DNA from 4 places in the Pseudophaeobacter sp. genome. Region 2 is predicted to be linked to each of the others. Evidence: riboswitches for the same ligand, from Rfam matches in the RefSeq annotation. Region 2 holds a riboswitch; each other region holds the start of a gene.
The links. A riboswitch is a leader RNA that binds a small molecule or an ion and turns the genes downstream of it on or off. The one in region 2 is predicted to bind cobalamin.
Positions count from the first base shown of each region.

Region 1: linked by a shared signal. The riboswitch ahead of ACN0VH_RS00705 (TonB-dependent receptor plug domain-containing protein) and the one ahead of ACN0VH_RS06385 (CbtB domain-containing protein) in region 2 are both predicted to bind cobalamin.
Region 3: linked by a shared signal. The riboswitch ahead of ACN0VH_RS09690 (hypothetical protein) and the one ahead of ACN0VH_RS06385 (CbtB domain-containing protein) in region 2 are both predicted to bind cobalamin.
Region 4: linked by a shared signal. The riboswitch ahead of ACN0VH_RS11070 (aromatic ring-hydroxylating oxygenase subunit alpha) and the one ahead of ACN0VH_RS06385 (CbtB domain-containing protein) in region 2 are both predicted to bind cobalamin.

Region 1 is NZ_JBLWXG010000001.1:141,354-145,663, reverse strand. It holds gene ACN0VH_RS00710 (N-acyl-D-amino-acid deacylase family protein) at 29-1,453, shown strand; cobalamin riboswitch at 2,192-2,400, shown strand; gene ACN0VH_RS00705 (TonB-dependent receptor plug domain-containing protein) at 2,557-4,310, shown strand, end outside.
Region 2 is NZ_JBLWXG010000001.1:1,338,476-1,342,785, reverse strand. It holds gene ACN0VH_RS06405 (DMT family transporter) at 1-234, shown strand, start outside; gene cobF (precorrin-6A synthase (deacetylating)) at 245-1,012, opposite strand; gene ACN0VH_RS06395 (hypothetical protein) at 1,195-1,695, opposite strand; gene ACN0VH_RS06390 (CbtA family protein) at 1,759-2,448, opposite strand; gene ACN0VH_RS06385 (CbtB domain-containing protein) at 2,453-2,623, opposite strand; cobalamin riboswitch at 2,659-2,878, opposite strand; gene ACN0VH_RS06380 (DUF1636 family protein) at 2,974-3,309, opposite strand; gene cobA (uroporphyrinogen-III C-methyltransferase) at 3,314-4,051, opposite strand; gene ACN0VH_RS06370 (cobyrinic acid a,c-diamide synthase CobB) at 4,048-4,310, opposite strand, start outside.
Region 3 is NZ_JBLWXG010000003.1:233,281-237,590, reverse strand. It holds gene ACN0VH_RS09700 (DNA polymerase III subunit gamma/tau) at 1-728, opposite strand, end outside; gene ACN0VH_RS09695 (protein-tyrosine phosphatase family protein) at 895-1,413, shown strand; gene ACN0VH_RS09690 (hypothetical protein) at 1,410-1,859, opposite strand; cobalamin riboswitch at 1,965-2,193, opposite strand; gene ACN0VH_RS09685 (SRPBCC family protein) at 2,280-2,747, opposite strand; gene nudC (NAD(+) diphosphatase) at 2,816-3,802, opposite strand; gene ACN0VH_RS09675 (5'-nucleotidase C-terminal domain-containing protein) at 4,105-4,310, shown strand, end outside.
Region 4 is NZ_JBLWXG010000004.1:55,849-60,158, reverse strand. It holds gene ACN0VH_RS11075 (thiamine pyrophosphate-binding protein) at 1-1,658, shown strand, start outside; cobalamin riboswitch at 1,924-2,124, shown strand; gene ACN0VH_RS11070 (aromatic ring-hydroxylating oxygenase subunit alpha) at 2,189-3,460, shown strand; gene ACN0VH_RS11065 (FAD-binding oxidoreductase) at 3,466-4,310, shown strand, end outside.

The DNA of each region.
Region 1 (4,310 bases), 1.2 Mb from region 2:
GCTTTCCACTTACGAAAGGCCCAAATCCATGCATGCTGATATCCTATTCCGCGGTGGTAACATCATCGACGGGACCGGTGCCCCGCGCCAGTCTGTCGACCTCGCCGTGACCGATGACCGGATCGTGGCGACTGGCGATCTGTCGCGCTGGACCGCAGGCCGAGTAATCGACTGCACGGGGCGCATTGTAGCGCCGGGCTTCATCGACCCGCATGTGCATCACGACGAGGTGGTGCTGACAGATCCCGGCATGGACTGCATGCTGAGCCAGGGAGTGACCACGATCATCAACGGCAATTGCGGCTTTTCCATCGCGCCGCTGACCGCGACCGGCCCCTTACCGCAGCCCTTGGGCATGGTCCTGTCGGATGACATGCCGCGTTTTGCCAGTTATGCCGCCTATCGCGACCGGCTGCGGGCGGATCCGCCTGCGGTGAACAGCGCCTGCCTGATCGGGCATGGCACGCTAAGGATCAACGAAGTGGCTGACCTCGACCGCCCCGCCGACCGGGCCGAGACCGCCGCCATGGTTCGCGCGCTTGACCGCGCCCTGTCGGAGGGCGGGATCGGACTGTCGACCGGGCCGTTCTATCCGCCCGCCCGTGCCGCGACCACCCAAGAGCTGATAGAAATGGCGCGGGTCGCGCAGGCACATGGCCGACTTTACGTCACCCATATGCGTGATGAGGGCGATCAAGTCATTGAAGCGCTCGAAGAAACCTTTCAGATCGGCCGTGATGCCTGCTGTGGTGTTCATGTCAGCCATCACAAATGCGCGGGCCTTGCCAATCACGGGCTGAGCGAAACGACGCTTGCGATGATTGACCAAGCGCGAAAACTGCAGGACGTCGGGCTGGATACGACGCCCTGGACGGCGTCTTCCACGATGCTGAATTCGGGCCGCCACAGACAGGCCAGCCGGGTGATCGTCGCTGAATCCGTCCCCTACCCCGAAATGGCAGGTCGCGATCTGTCTGACATCGCGGCGGAATGGGGCACCGATATCGACAGTGCGATGGAACGCCTGCTGCCGGCCACTGGCATATTTTTCATCATGGATGAGACCGATGTGCGCCGCATCCTTGCTTATGAGCATACGATCATCTGTTCAGATGGGATCGCCCGTGGCAGCCATCCGCACCCACGTGTCTGGGGCACCTTCCCGCGGGTTCTTGGGCATTATGTCCGCGACACAGGGGTCTTTGACCTTGAAACTGGCATCAAACGCATGACCTCGATGCCCGCCGACCGCTTTGGGCTACAGGATCGGGGCCGCATCGCCAAAGGTATGTATGCGGACCTAGTGGTCTTTGATGCCGCCTCCATCCGTGAAGGCAACGATTACACGCACCCCACCCGCCCTGCGGAAGGTATCGACCTGGTCTTTGTCAATGGCCGCGAAAGCTGGTGTGCAGGCGGCCATACCGGCGCCAGAGCCGGGGCAGTGCTGTGACAGGCCTCGCACTGCGCGCCCGGTACGCGCCGCATCTGCCCTGCTCTCGCTTCTCACGCTCGAGAATGTTCACGACTTTGGTAGCGTCAAGGCCGCGCATTTCGCGGAAAGTGATCCTGCATCTCCCCAGGTAGAAGAAACCTGCCTCCTCAAAGAAGCCCGGGCGGCAGCATTGTCAGAAATGCCTGAGCCTCCCGGTATCGATGCGGTTCAGCTCAGAGAGGCAGGGTATGTCTGAGCGAGCCAATATGGAGGATATGCTGCAGCAAGCCATAGTCGACGCCTTCAGGTTGGAACGCCGGGCGGCTTCCGTAATTACCTCGGCGTCGTTGTCGCCGTTCTGTTCGCCTTATTGAACGGATTCACATATATCGCTGGAATGATCCGGGGCAAAAACCCCATCCCGCTCAAAGTCCGGCGCACAAAATGTGTGCTCAGGCAGGCTTCCAAGCCGACAATGCAGAGTGGCAATTTCCGGAACGTTGCCACCAGCGGCAGCCGCTTGATCTTCCTGCGTAACAAGACCGCCCCCCTTGCCGAACCCAATCAAATGAAAGACTTATTTGCAGTTATCAACGCCAACCGACATCAGCTCATCAGAATTTCTCGTCGCCAAGCGACCTCTCCGATCAGCAAATGAAATAGACAAAACCTAACCTACTGGGGAAGCAGCCTTTTGGAGCCGCATCCAAGGCGGCCAGTGAGACATTGGCGCTTGACAAAAAAAGCTCAACTTGCATAAGTTCCGGCAATTCTGGTCCGGCTGGGAAACCACCCGGTTAATAGGGAACACGGTGAGGTGTAGCCAACAGGCGCCGAATCCGTGACTGCCCCCGCAACTGTGAGCGGAGAGCAATGCTGCGAGATGCCACTGCCCCGAGGGGCGGGAAGGTGCGGCAAAGCCTCGACCCGCAAGTCAGGAGACCTGCCAGGATGATCACCCTATCCCGGTGCGGGGCGCGCTGTAGATAACGGATTTCCGTAGTGGTGGCAGTTTTCACTGTCTGCGGAGGCAATGCCTTTCAAAGACCAAACCCGAATACACTGCCCGCTTTGGCAGTCACTTGGCCTGTGCTTGTTGCGCGGGTCGGGAGGAATGGAATATGCGCAAGGCAAGCCTGTCATTGGCTGCGGCTCTGGCCGCCGCACCAGCAATCGTAATCGCCCAGGATGACGTCGTCACCGATCTGGGAGAGATCATCGTCTCCGGCGGCTTTACGCCGGTCGAGGCCCAGAAATACGGCCGCTCAGCTTCGGTCCTGACGAGCGAAGAAATCGAAGAACGCGGCATTCTGACCGTTCAGGACGCGCTGCGCGCGGTGCCCGGTATTTCGGTCAACGGTTCTGGCGACAATTTCACTCAGATCCGCATCCGCGGCGGTGAAGGCAACAATACACTGATACTGATCGACGGCGTTCCTGCATCGGCTGGGAATGACGAATACATCCTGTCGGGCCTGGAAACCGCCAATATCGAACGCATCGAAGTTCTGCGCGGCCCGCAATCGGTGTTCTACGGATCCAGCGCGTCGTCGGGTGTCATCAATATCATCACCAAGAAGGGTGCCATCGGTCGCGAGCTGTTTGGCAAAATCGAAGGTGGTGACGCAACCTCGGTCGCGGGGCGCTATTCAATGCGCAATGAACGCGGCGGCCTGGCGGTCGGTCTGTCACACCTGAACGATCGCGGCTATGACATCTCCGGCAGTGGCGGCGAAAAAGACGGGATTGAGCGCAGTACCATCAACCTGACCGGCGACTATTTGGTGTCGGAAGATTTGCAGCTTGGCTTCTCCTTCCGCCATTCCGAAGAGGAGTACGACAGCGATCCGCAAAACTACTCGGCTGTGACGGTTGATCAAAGCGTCACCGACGACCCCACTGCAACCTCCGAGCGCACCGAGCGGCTCGCCAGTATATTTGCCGAATACGCAATGTTGGGCGGACGCATGAAACACCGCCTGTCCTACGATTACAGCGACTTCGAAAGCCTATCCAGCGCTGGCCGCTTTTCTCAGGCGGACCGGAAATCGGTGCGTTATCTACTGAGCTTCGCGCTGGACAGTGCGACACTGGAAGACGCCAACCAGATCGTGAACGTGATCGCTGAAAATACTCAGAAACGGTCGAACTCCAACCCAGACTACCGACCTGACCGGACATCTTTTGCGGTGGAATATCGTGGATCGTTCAATAATGGCTTGAGCGTTCAGGGCGGGCTGCGGCGTGACAACAACAGCTCATTCGACGATGACACCACCTGGAACGTCGGCGCCGCCTATGTGTTTGGCAACGGCGTTCGCCTGCACGCGTCGGCGGGTGAAGGCAGCGTCGACCCATCCTTCTTCGAGCTGTTTGGCAGTTCGTCTGGCACTGTTGGCAATCCGAACCTAGCGCCTGAGAAAAACCGCAGCTTTGACTTGGGCGTCGAAGTGCCGTTCCTGCAAGGCCGTGGTCTGGTTGACGTCACCATGTTTCGCGAAAACCTGACAGACGAAATCGAATGGTATTTCGACACCGGTCTGGGCATGAACACCTATCGCAACCGAACTGAAAAGGCCAAGCGCCGCGGTGTCGAAATCGCCGGTGACATCAAAGCCACCGATGATCTGACTTTCCGTCTGGCATACACCTACCTGGACGCATCAAACGCCGATGGCTCCGTCGAGGTGCGCCGTCCCAAGCACGAATTGCTGCTAAGCGCGACGCATCAGTTCATGAACGCACGTGGCAGCGTGAACGCCGATCTGCGCTATGTGACCGGGAACTACGATACGCAGTTTTTCGGCGCCTGGCCGTATCCGGTGGTGGAGATGCCGAGCTATGTGACCGTGGACGTCGCGGCTCGATATGACCT
Region 2 (4,310 bases):
ATCAGCGCCCTTGGATCGGCGGCGGGGAATTTCCTTTTGGTGCTGGTCAACCGAACAACCCCTGCCAATATCGTGGCGCCACTGATCTACAGTCAGCTGCTGGCTGCCACGGTGCTGGGCGGTGTTGTCTTTGGCACCTGGCCCGATGGGGTGGCGCTCTTGGGGCTCTGCGTGATTATCCTGTCGGGACTGTCATCGCTGTGGCTGGCAGGGCGGCGCCTGGCGCAGCCTTGAACCCGGCGTTTTAAGCGGCGGAGGGCGTGCGGCGTAGCAGGTAGATATCCATGATCCAGCCGTGGTCAGCCCTTGCCCTGGCGCGGGTTTCGCAGATCTGGTCTGCCACCTCGCGCAACCTGCCAGAGATGCTGATCTGGTTTTCCATGCCAGCATAGGCTGACCACCAGATGTCAACGCCAGTGGGGTCGATCTTCTGGAATGAGCAGTCGCCATCCAGCATGATCACCAGGGTATCGGCACTGTCAGGCCAGCCGTTTTCGCGCAGCTGTCGCCCGGTGGTCACCGTAAAGGGTGCGCCAATCTCGTTCAGGGGGATGGCATGTGCGGCGGTCAGCGCCTGGATCGAGGTCACGCCGGGAATGACCTTTAGCGTGATATCCTGCGTGGCCTTCAGGCGCTCGGCGATGCGCATGGTGCTGTCATATAGCGACGGATCCCCCCAGACCAGAAAGCCAACCCTGACCTTGCCACCGGGGCAGTGGTCGCGGATGGTTTTGATCCAGACCTCGGCAATGGCATCGTGCCAGTGATCCACGCGGGCGGTGTAGTCCTGGATCGCGGGGTCGCGCACCGGCAGGGAAAATTCAACAATGCGCGGGCCGGGGGGCTGGATCACCTGGGCGCAGATCTGCTGGCGCAGCCCGGCGAGGTCGTCTTTGCCCGCGCCCTTATGCGGGATCAGGATCAGATCGCAGGCATTGAGCGCGGCGACTGCTTGCAGGGTCAGATGCTGCGGGTTGCCGGTGCCAATGCCAATGAGCGAAAGCTCGATCATGGCCGCCGTACTGTCATTGTTCATCTGTCGGGCTCCTGCCAAAAAGAAACACGGCCCGCTATGGCGCCGTGTTTCAGCATAATCAAGCCCGGATCCGGCGGCATCGCGGGATCGGGCCGCTTTGTATCGACTTCGCGTCAGGTCAGGCGGCAGACCAGGGCTGCAACCGGGGCACCAAGGGGTCAGGGGTTTTCAATGATCACGCTGTCAGCAATCGGATCTGTCTCGATCATCAGCGGGCTGTGGCTATTGGCGTTCAGCGCCACCGTGATTTCGACCTTGCCCTTGGGCAGATCGCCCAGATGCAGCCAGTTGCCATAGAGCCGCGTCAGCTTGCTGCCGTTGATATAGACATGGGCATGGCCTTCGCCGGGACGATCCGCGGTAGAGACGTGCTCGGGCGAGAAGAGGAAATTCTCTGTCGTGACCTGCAGGTTCCAGCCAGACATCGGGTCCTTGTGGACTTTGACTGCGATTTTCGGCGCGCTACTGCCCGCTGTGATCATCAGCGGCTGGCTATGCGCGTGGCCGAGGCTTTCCATCTGGTGCTCTGCGCCGCCGTGCTGCGCCGGGTCGCCGTGGTCGTGACCGGTGAAGGTGATGCCATTGCCGGCAGCGACAACAAAACCGATGCCACAGCCAAAGGTAAGCCCAATGGCAAAGAGTGCGAGGGAACGGGACATTCTTGATCCTTTGAAACAGAAACCTCCGCCGGTGGCGATGCGTCGGCGGAGGTCTTGTTGCGATTACGCTGCGGCGGTACGAGGCGCTTCCGACTGCCAGAAATAACCGGCGAAGGTGCCAAGCAGAACCCAGGCGGCCATGCCAACGCCAAGGGCGCGTGCGGCAAACAGCGCGCCGATCTCGGTTGGAACCGGACCGGTAAAGCTGTCTGGCTCCGGGGCACCAATCAGATGCGGCAGCAGCAACAGCGCCACGGCAATGGCATAAGAGACCAGATTGCCGCCAAAGGCGATGAGCCACATGGCAATGCCAGCAGCAGCCACGGTTGCTGTCCACCAGATCTGGCGGTCAAAAACATCGGCAGCGGCGACGCCGGGCACTTCTGGTGCCAGGGTCAAAGCTGGCGCCAGATGGAAGGTGACAAAACCTGCCAGCCCCCAGAGAATGCCCGCCCGTGCGGTGACAACATGGCCCTTGCTCTCGGCAAGTGACATCAGGGCAACCATGACCAGCGCATAGCCGGTGTAGGTCAACATGGTGAAAATGATGCTCAACCCGTCGCGCATGACGTCAAAGCCGGGCAGCTCCGGATGCGCCGAAACTGCGGCACCGCCAAAATGCACCAGCTCGCCGCTTTCATAAAGCTCGGCATGCAAAAGAACAGGCTGCACAAAAAGAAGCTGCAGCAGAGCGGTTATCAACCCTGCTGCAGCACCAGCGAACAACGCGCTGGTCAAGATACGGTTCATCATCTGCTTAGTGGCAGGGGAAGCCGGTTGCGTGACGGACGTCATGGGCCGCGTCATGCAGGGCAGAGGCCTGTACGTGACCGGTCAGGGTGACAATACCCAGGCCGAGGATCACGGCAAACAGAGCGGGTGCAAAACCAACGCCTGCAGCGGATTTGTTCAGTGTCTTTGTTGTCATCATTATTCTCCACGTCGTCACACCCGACGACAAAAGTTGCATTCCAATACATGGCCGGTCTCCTGACTCGCAGGTCACAGCGGTTTTTCCCCTTCCCGGTGGCCAGATTGGCCCCAGTGGATATGAAAAACCGCTCTCTGCTCACAGTCGCGGGGGCGGTTGAGGGTGTGGCGCCGCGATTTGGTCCGCCATTCCTCATTCCCGTTTCAGCCCTGATGCTTTGCACCGTTGGACACCATGTTCATTTGTTGTGCCCTTTGTCACACCGCCCGGTCAAGTTGGAAACCGTCCTGCATGGGCAAAGATGCGACTTTTCGGCGGGCAGGGTGATTTTGCCCCTGTTGCAGGATCTAGTCCAGATCCGCCGGGATTCGCGCGATGGCCTTCATCCGCAGCGCTCCCAGAGGGCGGGCATCTGCCAGGGTGCCATCTGCGCTTTCGTCAAAGAGCCGCAAAAAGACGACGATATCTGGCAGGTCCGCTGCGGTGATCTCGCCAAAGAGATAGGCCGTCTTGCCGCTTTGCCGTACCGCAAGGGTCTGCGGGCGTGTGCAGCCGGACATGCAGTCCACCTCCTGCACCCGCGCCGCGATCCCGGCCTGTTTCAAGGCCTCTGTCAGGCGAAGGGGCAGGGCCAGATCGGCGCTCCGGCAACTCCGGCAGAGGGTCAGGGTCGGCTGCGGCACCGGCTCAGCCTCTCGGGGTCAGATCGGTATCGGCCAGCGGGCCGTAGAGTATGAGAACCGGCGCAGTGGTTTCCATCGCACGCAGAACCTGTGGCAATTCACCCACCGTATGGCAGCTGAGTTCCTGTTCGGGTGTGGATACCCCCAATGCCACCAGCGCATGGGTTTCAGGTGGCAAACCGGCTTCGACCAGCTTTTCCGCCAGGGCGGCAAAGGTGCGTTTGCCCATATAGACAACCGTGGTGGCATCAGGGTCGGCCAGTGCCGCCATGTTGAGGCTATCTGGCAGGCCACCGGTGACGTCGTGACCGGTGATGAACTGCATACGGCGCGCCGTCAGCCGCCGGGTCAGCGGGATATTGGCCGCCGCCGCCGCCGCCGAAGCGGCCGTTACACCAGGCACGATCTCAAACGCGATACCGGCGGCCCGTAGCGCAGTGATTTCTTCTTCCAGGCGACCAAAAACGCCACTGTCGCCGGATTTCAGCCGCACCACATTCTGTCCGCTTAGGGCGTAGTCCACCAAGAGCTGGCTTACGTGGTCCTGTTTGGGCGAGGGGCGTCCGGCGCGTTTGCCAACACCCACCAGATCGGCCTCGGCGCGGGCATGGGTAAGGATCGGCCCGGCAGACAGATCATCAAACAGCACCGCATCGGCAGCTTCCAGTCTCTTGACCGCCTTCACCGTCAACAGGTCGGGATCGCCCGGCCCGGAAGAGACAAAGCTGACAAAGCCGCTCATGCGCCTTCTCCGGTGATCAGATGGAAAAAGGTGCCGGTGACATGGCCCTTGATGGAGCCGGTCTCCGGCACCGGATTGCCATCGGCGTCCATGACATGGGCCAGTGGGGCGTCGGGTTCATCCAGAATGGTGGAATAGTGGAACTCATGCCCGCGCAGGGCTGCACCTGTTGCAAAGCCCGGCATCGGCGCCTGCAGCTCGGCGCGGCGATAGCCCAAATGGAATTTGCGTTTTTCATAGGAGGTGACCAGCCCCAGCA
Region 3 (4,310 bases), on a different contig from region 2:
CCGTGGGAAATGGCCTGATCCAGCAATGAGGTCGCGTCTCGGGCCGACCCTTCGGCTGCGCGGGTGATCAGGGCCAGAGCGTCTTCGCTGATCTCGGCACCTTCGGCTGATGCGATCTTGCGCATCAGCGTAATCATCACTTCGGGTTCGATCCGGCGCAGGTCAAAGCGCTGACAGCGCGACAGGACCGTCACCGGCACCTTGCGGATTTCGGTGGTGGCAAAGATGAATTTCACATGTGCTGGCGGTTCTTCCAGCGTCTTCAGCAGCGCGTTGAAGGCGCTGGTGGACAGCATGTGGACCTCATCAATGATATAGATCTTATAACGGGCTGAGGCGGCGCGGTATTGGACCGAATCAATGATTTCGCGAATATCGCCAACCCCGGTACGGCTTGCGGCATCCATTTCCATCACATCGACATGGCGGCCTTCCATGATGGCGGTGCAGTGTTCACACTGGCCACAGGGCTCTGTGGTGGGTTGGCCGGAGCCATCGGGACCGATGCAGTTCATGCCCTTGGCAATGATGCGCGCGGTGGTTGTTTTGCCGGTGCCGCGAATACCCGTCATAATAAAGGCTTGGGCGATCCGGTTGGTTTCAAACGCATTTTTCAGCGTTCTGACCATGGCATCCTGGCCGACCAGATCGGCAAATGTCTCGGGGCGGTATTTGCGCGCCAAGACTTGATACTGGGATTGGCTGCTGTCGCTTGTGCTATCGTTCATAGGTCTCTTGCCGGATTCGGATGGGCGGGATCGCGCGTGGGGCAAGGTACGCGGGCAGAGGGGCTTCGTCCACCGCTGTTGACCAATGCCGGGACGCAGGCCAGTCTTTTGGTTCAGATCGTTGTGATCTGCTTGTGCAGCTGCCCGCCCGACAGGAGGCCCGGCCATGGATGACGAAATCAGTTGCCGTGATGTGACGCCGCTGACCCTGCACGCGCTCAGCGTGGGTGAGGGTATTCTTGCGCTCTGTCCTTTGCCGGGGGCGGGAGGTGATTTTCAGGGGGATATGGCGCATCTGCATGACTGGCAGCCGGGGTTGGTGATTTCGATGACCACCGATGTGGAACATCTTGCCGCAGGTGCCGCGAGTCTGGGGCAGGATATTCAGGCCATGGGTTGCCGCTGGCAGCATTTGCCGGTGCCGGACTATGCACCACCAACGCCGGATATGCTGAACCAGTGGCCCGGGATCAGCACCCTTGCACGCCAGGCACTGCGCGGCGGAGGGCGGGTTCTGGTACATTGCCGGGGTGGCTGCGGCCGGTCGGGGATGGTGGTGCTGCGGCTGATGATTGAGGCGGGCGAGCCGCCGGATCAAGCGTTGCAGCGGTTGCGGGCGGTGCGGCCCTGTGCTGTCGAGACAGAGCCGCAGATGCATTGGGCGGTGACCGGCGCTGGCCCCTAGGCCGGTTCGGGAACCATAGGATTTGTCAGCACTTGCGCCAAGGCGCAGGGACGGTGTGGCAATGTGCTTGCGACAAGGGGAAAGTCCGCTTGGGCTGGGGCCAGAAAGGCATCGGCAAATCTGTCCAGCGCCGAGATTTCTGCCGCAGGGGGCACGTCGCAAAAGACGCGAATGCGGTGATGGCTGGCGACAAAACGTGCATCGCAGGTCCGGGGGCAGCCCTCTAGCTTGCTTTCACCGCTGAGCTCAAATTCAGGTGTGGTTACCGGGCGGGCCTTGTCCAGCGCCCCGGTGAGGGCGGTGACCATACGGGCCAGGGCCGGGCAGGGGCCCCCTGTATGCAGGCAAAGGCTTTGGCTGGTGTGATCGGCATGGCCTTGGCCGATATCGCTGGGTGTTTTGCTGCGGGCCGGTTGCACGGCCGCTTTGGTTGATGTCGCTGTCATAATGCGCCCTCCGCGCGGGGCAGGAAGGCGCGAGAGGGTCAGCATTTTCCCTAGGCGATGATCGCCTAGCCAACGCTGACACCCGCCCGGACTCCCCGTCCAGTTTCGAGTTTCCATGCGATGGCAGGTCTCCTGACTTGCGGGTCGTTGCGGGTTCGGTCCTTCCCGGCTGGGGCGTGCCCCGTGCCAGTGGTTTATCCGAAGCGCTCACCGCCTACAGTTGCGGGGGCAGTCGTGGAATTGGCAAAGGTATAAAACCCATGCCGCACCACGTTCCCTTTTCATCCCGGACACAAAATCATGCGCCTCGAGAACCATCCCTTCACCGCTAACGCCGTCAGGGATGAGTCGTCAATCGCCATTTGCAGCGGGGCAGGAATTGGCGGCGCTGACAGGATGGCAGAGCTGACGTAATTGGACCTAGGCGGTATGGTTCAGCCGGTCTTCGGTAAGGCTGGCAAATTCCGCCACCCGGTGGCGAAAACGGCGGTTGACCTTGGCGCGGGCCAGTTTCAGGGATTGCAGCAGCAGTCGCCCTGACAGGGTCTTGGCCTTTAGCTTCACCTTGACCGAAATGCGGGTGCGCTTTGGTGACAGCGCCATAAGTTCGATCTGGCCCTGACCTGTCAGGCTGTTGCTGTCGCCGTTCAGGCCAATCAGTGTTGCTGGCTCATAGGTGGCAAGTTCCAGGTGGACTTCGCGTGGCTTGCCGCGAAAATCTGCCCGCAGATCCCAGGCCAGGCCAACCTGCGGCGTGCTGTCGTTGCTCAGCCGCTGGACTTCGATGCCACGCCGGATCGCCGAGCGTTCGAAATTGCCAAAATCAGAAAGTGCGTCAAAGACGTCAGAGAGGGGCGCATCGACGTCCTCATTGCTTGATAATTCCATGCTATGCCTTCTGGCGCTTGGCCAGCCCTCAGGGTGTCTTGTCGAATTTTGATGGTAGAATCATCTTCTTAATCCAAGGTGTCTGCAAGCCAGTTTTCCAGAAGAAAATGCGCAATTGAACCTTTTCTCGCGGCATGCATCTTTGGGTGGTCGCCAGCGAAGACCGTCATCATCTCTTGGCGGCTGACCCAGAGCGCATCTTCGATCTCTTTGGGGTCAATGGTGATGTCGCGGCTGGTGGCGCGCCCCTGGCAGCCAAACATCAGGGACATGGGAAAGGGCCAGGGCTGGCTGGACAGATAGCCAACCTCGGCCACGGTGACGCCGGTCTCCTCCAGGACTTCGCGCCGCACGGCAGCCTCTAGCGTTTCGCCGGGTTCAACAAATCCGGCCAGCAGTGAATACATCCCGGCAGGCCAGCCCGGAGAACGGCCCATCAACACCTCTTCGCCCTGGGTGATCAACATGATGACAACCGGGTCGGTACGGGGGAAATGTAGCGCCTTGCAGTCCGGGCATTGGCGTTGCCAGCCGCTCTGGGTGATCTGGGTTTTGCTGCCGCAGCGGGCGCAGAACGGGTGCGATTGATGCCAGGACAGCAGCGCCTTGGCGGTGGCGGCCAGTTCGGCCTCCAGCGGGGTGAGCCGGGCCATGATCCGGCGCAGCTCGGCAAAGACATGGCCGGTTGGCAGGTCGGGATGCTGCTGCTCGCTGAGATCGGCAAAACTGGCCAGTGCCATTTCGTCCAGTGCATCAGGATGCCAGTTGCCCAGATCGCAGGCAAATAGATCAGCGCCGCTGGGATCCGCCCCCAAATAAAGGGCGCTGTCTTGGTAGGCCGCAGCCACAGGGTGGTCTGTGTCAACCCAGGCCAGGCCGTCCGGGCCGCGCGCCGGATCCGAACGCTGGCTCAGAACCTTGCCGCGCCAGGTTAACAGAACCTGCGTGGTTGCAGCGCCCCAGGCCAGGGCCAACGCGGTGGGGTCTTCGCGCAGCTGTGCCTTGCGATCTAACCCGCCGCCACCCCCAAAGGTTACCTGTTCTGCACGTTTCATTCCTTGCCCCCTGTGCTGGCCTGTTGTGCATTGTGATGCCCCCTTGCGGCGCGAAAGGCCAGCCGATCTGACAGAAAATTCGCGCAGGTTCCGCGTTTTGGGCGGTTCTTGCCCGTTCCGGTCTGTCTTGACTTTGGGTGTTTGGCGGCTAGCTGACCTGCAACTTGGCGACATTTTATCTAAGATGGGGCATTTGGTGCCTTTGCAAACCTGCGAAACGCTGATTCAAAGGTGAGACCCCTCAGCGGGGGGCGGATAAAGCACGGATTGGAGCGGGCAGTGACAGCTGCGAATTCAGCGGTATGACAGCGTTTACGGCATCTACATCTGTAGGTTCTGACCTCTTGGATGAAGGGGCAGAGGAAGGCTCTGGCCTATTGCGCATCCTTGCGACAACCGATCTGCACTGCAACCTGCTGAGCCATGACTATTTTGCTGATCGCCCCGATCCGGGTGTTGGCCTGTCCCGGATTTCCAGCCTGATTGGCGAGGCGCGCCGCGAAGCAGA
Region 4 (4,310 bases), on a different contig from region 2:
CGGCGCTGACCTTCATGGGCGGCGCGGTCTGGCGCAAACGGCTGTTGGAGGATCTGGGCGATCAGGGCGCGGTATCGGCGCTGATCGAACGGCGCGATGATGCGGCACTGGCGGCGCTGATGGAAAACCTCGGCGGCAACTGCGTTGAAACGATGGCCCAGACCTTTCAGGCGATCGACCATGACCGCCCAACCTGTTTTCTTGCCTATACCATCAAAGGCTGGGGCACCCCGATTGCCGGGCACAAGGACAATCACGGCGGGCTGATGAATACCAGCCAATTTGCCCAGTGGCAGGCGCACATGGGGGTGAGAGAAGGGGAAGAATGGGATCCGATGGCCACCGTTGAAGATCCCAAGGCCCTGCAAGAGTTCCTGTCCCAGGTGGCCTTCTTTGCGCAGGGCAGACGTCGTTTTCAGGATATCAAACTGGCTGTGCCCAGCCTTGAAATTGACACCGCCCGCGATACTTCGACACAGATGGCCTTTGGCAAGATCCTCGATGATCTGTCCAAAGGTGACAGCCCGCTGGCCGAGCGGATCGTGACCACATCGCCTGATGTGACCGGCACGACAAACCTGGGCCCCTGGGTGAACCGGCGCAAACTATTTGGCCGGGCAGAACAGGCCGACGCCTTCATCGAACACCGCATCCCTTCGACCGCGAAATGGGAATTCACGCCGCAGGGACAGCATATCGAACTGGGCATCGCAGAAATGAACCTGATGCTGTTATTGGGGGCGGCGGGCCTGTCACATTCGCTGTTCGGCAAGCGCCTGATCCCTATTGGCACGGTCTATGACCCTTTTGTTGCCCGCGGCCTGGATGCGCTGAACTATGCCTGCTACCAGGATGCCCGTTTCATTCTGGTGGGGACGCCGTCAGGCATTACCCTGGCACCTGAAGGTGGTGCCCACCAGTCAGTCGGCACGCCGCTGATCGGGATGAGCCAGGACGGTCTCGCCGCTTTTGAACCTGCTTTTGCGGATGAATTGGCGGTGATCATGCAATGGGCCTTTGACTACCTTCAGCGCGACGGCGAAGGCGACCCGGATGAGCGCACCTGGCTGCGCGACGAAACCGGCGGCTCTGTCTATTTGCGCCTGTCCACCAACCCGATCGAACAGCCCGGCAAGCGGGTCGACGATGATTTCCGCCAGGGGGCCATTGATGGCGCCTACTGGCTGCGCAGGCCGGGGCCGAATTGCGATGTCGTGATTGCCTACCAGGGCGCCGTCGCGCCCGAAGCGATCAAGGCTGCAGGGATGATTGGCGAGGCCCGGCGGGATGTGGGCGTTCTCGCCGTTACCTCGGCTGACCGTTTGAATGCGGGCTGGACTGCGGCGCAACGGGTGCGGTCGCGCGGCGCTGCTGATGCGCAGTCTCATATCGAAACTCTCATGTCTGCCCTGCCGCCGCATTGCAAAATCATCACCGTGATCGACGGTCACCCGGCAACCCTGTCTTGGCTGGGGTCGGTTGCGGGGCACCAGACCATTCCGCTGGGTGTGGAACATTTTGGTCAGACCGGTACGATTGGCGATCTCTATAGTCATCATGGCATTGATGCTGCCGCCATTGTCGAAAAGGTCAATGGCCTAACCACTGGCAGAAACATACACCAGAACGCGTCTGGTTTACCGCTCAGCAACGCCTGATAGAGCGGTAGGCCACGCCAGCAACAGTTGGGCGATGACGGGGCCATCCCGGATGGCAAATCTTCGGCCAGCCCCCTCCCCGCTCTCGGTCTTCCCAATGCCCCCGCATCGGCGCAGCATTCGTTGCATGGGGCATCAACCTTCGCTTTTTGGGCATGGCAAGCCCTGCTTCGTTGCCTGCGGCGGCCATGTTGCAGCTTTTGCATGGCAGTACGGTTTTGGACCTAAAGAAGTCGTTCGCAACTCAGAAATCCGGCGCTTGCGATCTAGTCTGTCCCGGCAAGGTGCTGCCGTCCCGCGCGGGCGGCAGAGAATTGGGAAGTCGGTGAAAACCCGACACTGCCCCCGCAACGGTAAGGAAGATCAGGTTCGGCTATCACCACTGGGACGAGGATCCCGGGAAGGTGCCGCTACCCGGTGAAAGCCTCTTCCAAGTCCGGAAACCAGCCTTGCAGATATGTCAAACCGCGGGTGGCGGTGGGGGCACAGATTCCGGACGTGTTCCTCGCGCGCCTCCGAACTGTTCTCCCATGTCATCTGCCCAAGCAAGGCCGCGGGGCGCGGCAGGAGAGCCAGAAGTGAACACTATTCAAAGCCTAATTGCCCGCCGAAAACCGAAACATACCTTGGAACAGGCGTTCTACACCGACCCCGAAATCTTTCAGGCCGACCTGGAGAACATCCACTACCGCGATTGGCTGTTTGCAATTGCGGCCTGTGAATTGGCCAAACCCGGCGACTACGTCACCTATAACGTAGGGGCCTATCGCGTAGTTATCGTGCGGGGCGCTGACAATCTGATTCGGGCCTTCCACAACACTTGCCGCCACCGTGGTTCTATCATTTGCAAGGCGGCCAAGGGAAACGCCCCCAAATTGGTCTGCCCCTATCACCAATGGACCTATGAGCTTGATGGATCTTTGCTCTGGGCCCGCGATATGGGGCCTGATTTTGACCCCAGGCAGCATGGTTTGAAAACGGTGCATTGCCGCGAACTGGCAGGGCTGGTCTATATCTGCCTGGCGGACGAGGCCCCTGATTTTGATAGCTTTGCTGAAGTCGCCCGCCCCTATCTAGAGCCGCATGATCTGGGAAATGCCAAAGTCGCCTTCGAGAGCTCAATCGTTGAAAACGGCAACTGGAAACTGGTCTGGGAAAATAACCGCGAATGTTACCATTGCGGCGGTAACCACCCGGCACTTTGCAGGACTTTCCCGGATGACCCTGCTGTAACCGGTATCGAAGACGGCAATACACCAGCGCATCTGCAGGCGCATTTTGACCGTTGTGAAGCTGCGGGGCTGCCCTCTCACTTTCGCCTTGATGGTGACGGACAGTACCGGCTGGCACGCATGCCGCTGAAGCAAGGTGCCGAAAGCTATACGATGAACGGCAAAGCCGCTGTGCGTCGCGGGATGGGGCACGCCCCCTTTGCCGATGCCGGGGCACTGCTGAAGTTTCACTATCCCACAACCTGGAACCATTTCCTTGCGGACCATTCCATTGTCTTCCGTGTCACGCCGATCAGCGCGACCGAAACTGAGGTGACCACCAAATGGCTGGTCCACAAAGACGCGGTCGAAGGTGTCGACTATGATCTGAAACGCCTGACAGAGGTCTGGATCGCCACGAATGAAGAAGACCGGGAGGTTGTCGAAAACAATCAACAAGGCATCAACAGCCCAGCCTATGCGCCCGGCCCCTATTCGGGAACGCAAGAGACCGGAGTACTACAGTTTGTAGAGTGGTATTGCACCACATTGACAGATCGCCTGGCACCTGATGCCGTGGCGGCGGAGTAAACGATATGAAAGACCTCTATTCAGCCGCAGGCGTTTGGAAAGATGGGGAAACACTGGAATGTGTTTCAGTGGTTCCTGAGGCGCCAAATACCGCAAGCTTCAGCTTTCGCGCGCCTTCCGGGGCGCTCTTCAGCTATGAGCCCGGACAGTTTCTGACGCTCGAAATCCCGGCTCCGGGACAGCCGGGCGGTGTTGTGCATCGCACCTATACGGTTTCCTCCTCTCCGTCGCGGCCGCGTTCGATCACCATCACTGCCAAGGCGCAAGAGGACAGCATCGGAACCCGCTGGATGCTGGATAATTTGCAACCCGGGATGCGCATGAAAGCAATTGGCCCGGCGGGATTGTTCAGCAATTCCAAAAGCAAGGCCAGCAAGTATCTGTTCGTTTCCGCAGGTTCTGGCATCACCCCCATGATGTCGATGACCACCTGCATGTGGGATGAGGGCCAGGATCTGGATGTTGTCTTCATCAATTGCGCCAAACGCCCATCTGAAATCATCTTTCGCCAGCGCCTGGAATGGATGGCGAGCCGCACACCAGGGCTTGATCTCAAATTCGTGGTGGAAGAACCCGATCCTTACAAACCCTGGACCGGCTATCAGGGGCAGTTCAATCAGTTGATGTTGGGCCTGATGGCGCCGGATTATCTAGACCGAGAGGTCTATTGTTGTGGGCCAGAGCCTTTCATGACTGCCGTGCGCGAAGCACTGGCAGGGCTGGGCTTCGATCTGGACAACTATCACCAAGAGAGCTTTGGCGCCCCTGTCGAGACAGAGGCAGACCAGCCCGATCTGGATGATGTGGTGCTTGACGATGATACCAATGCCGTGATCCATTTTGCCACCTC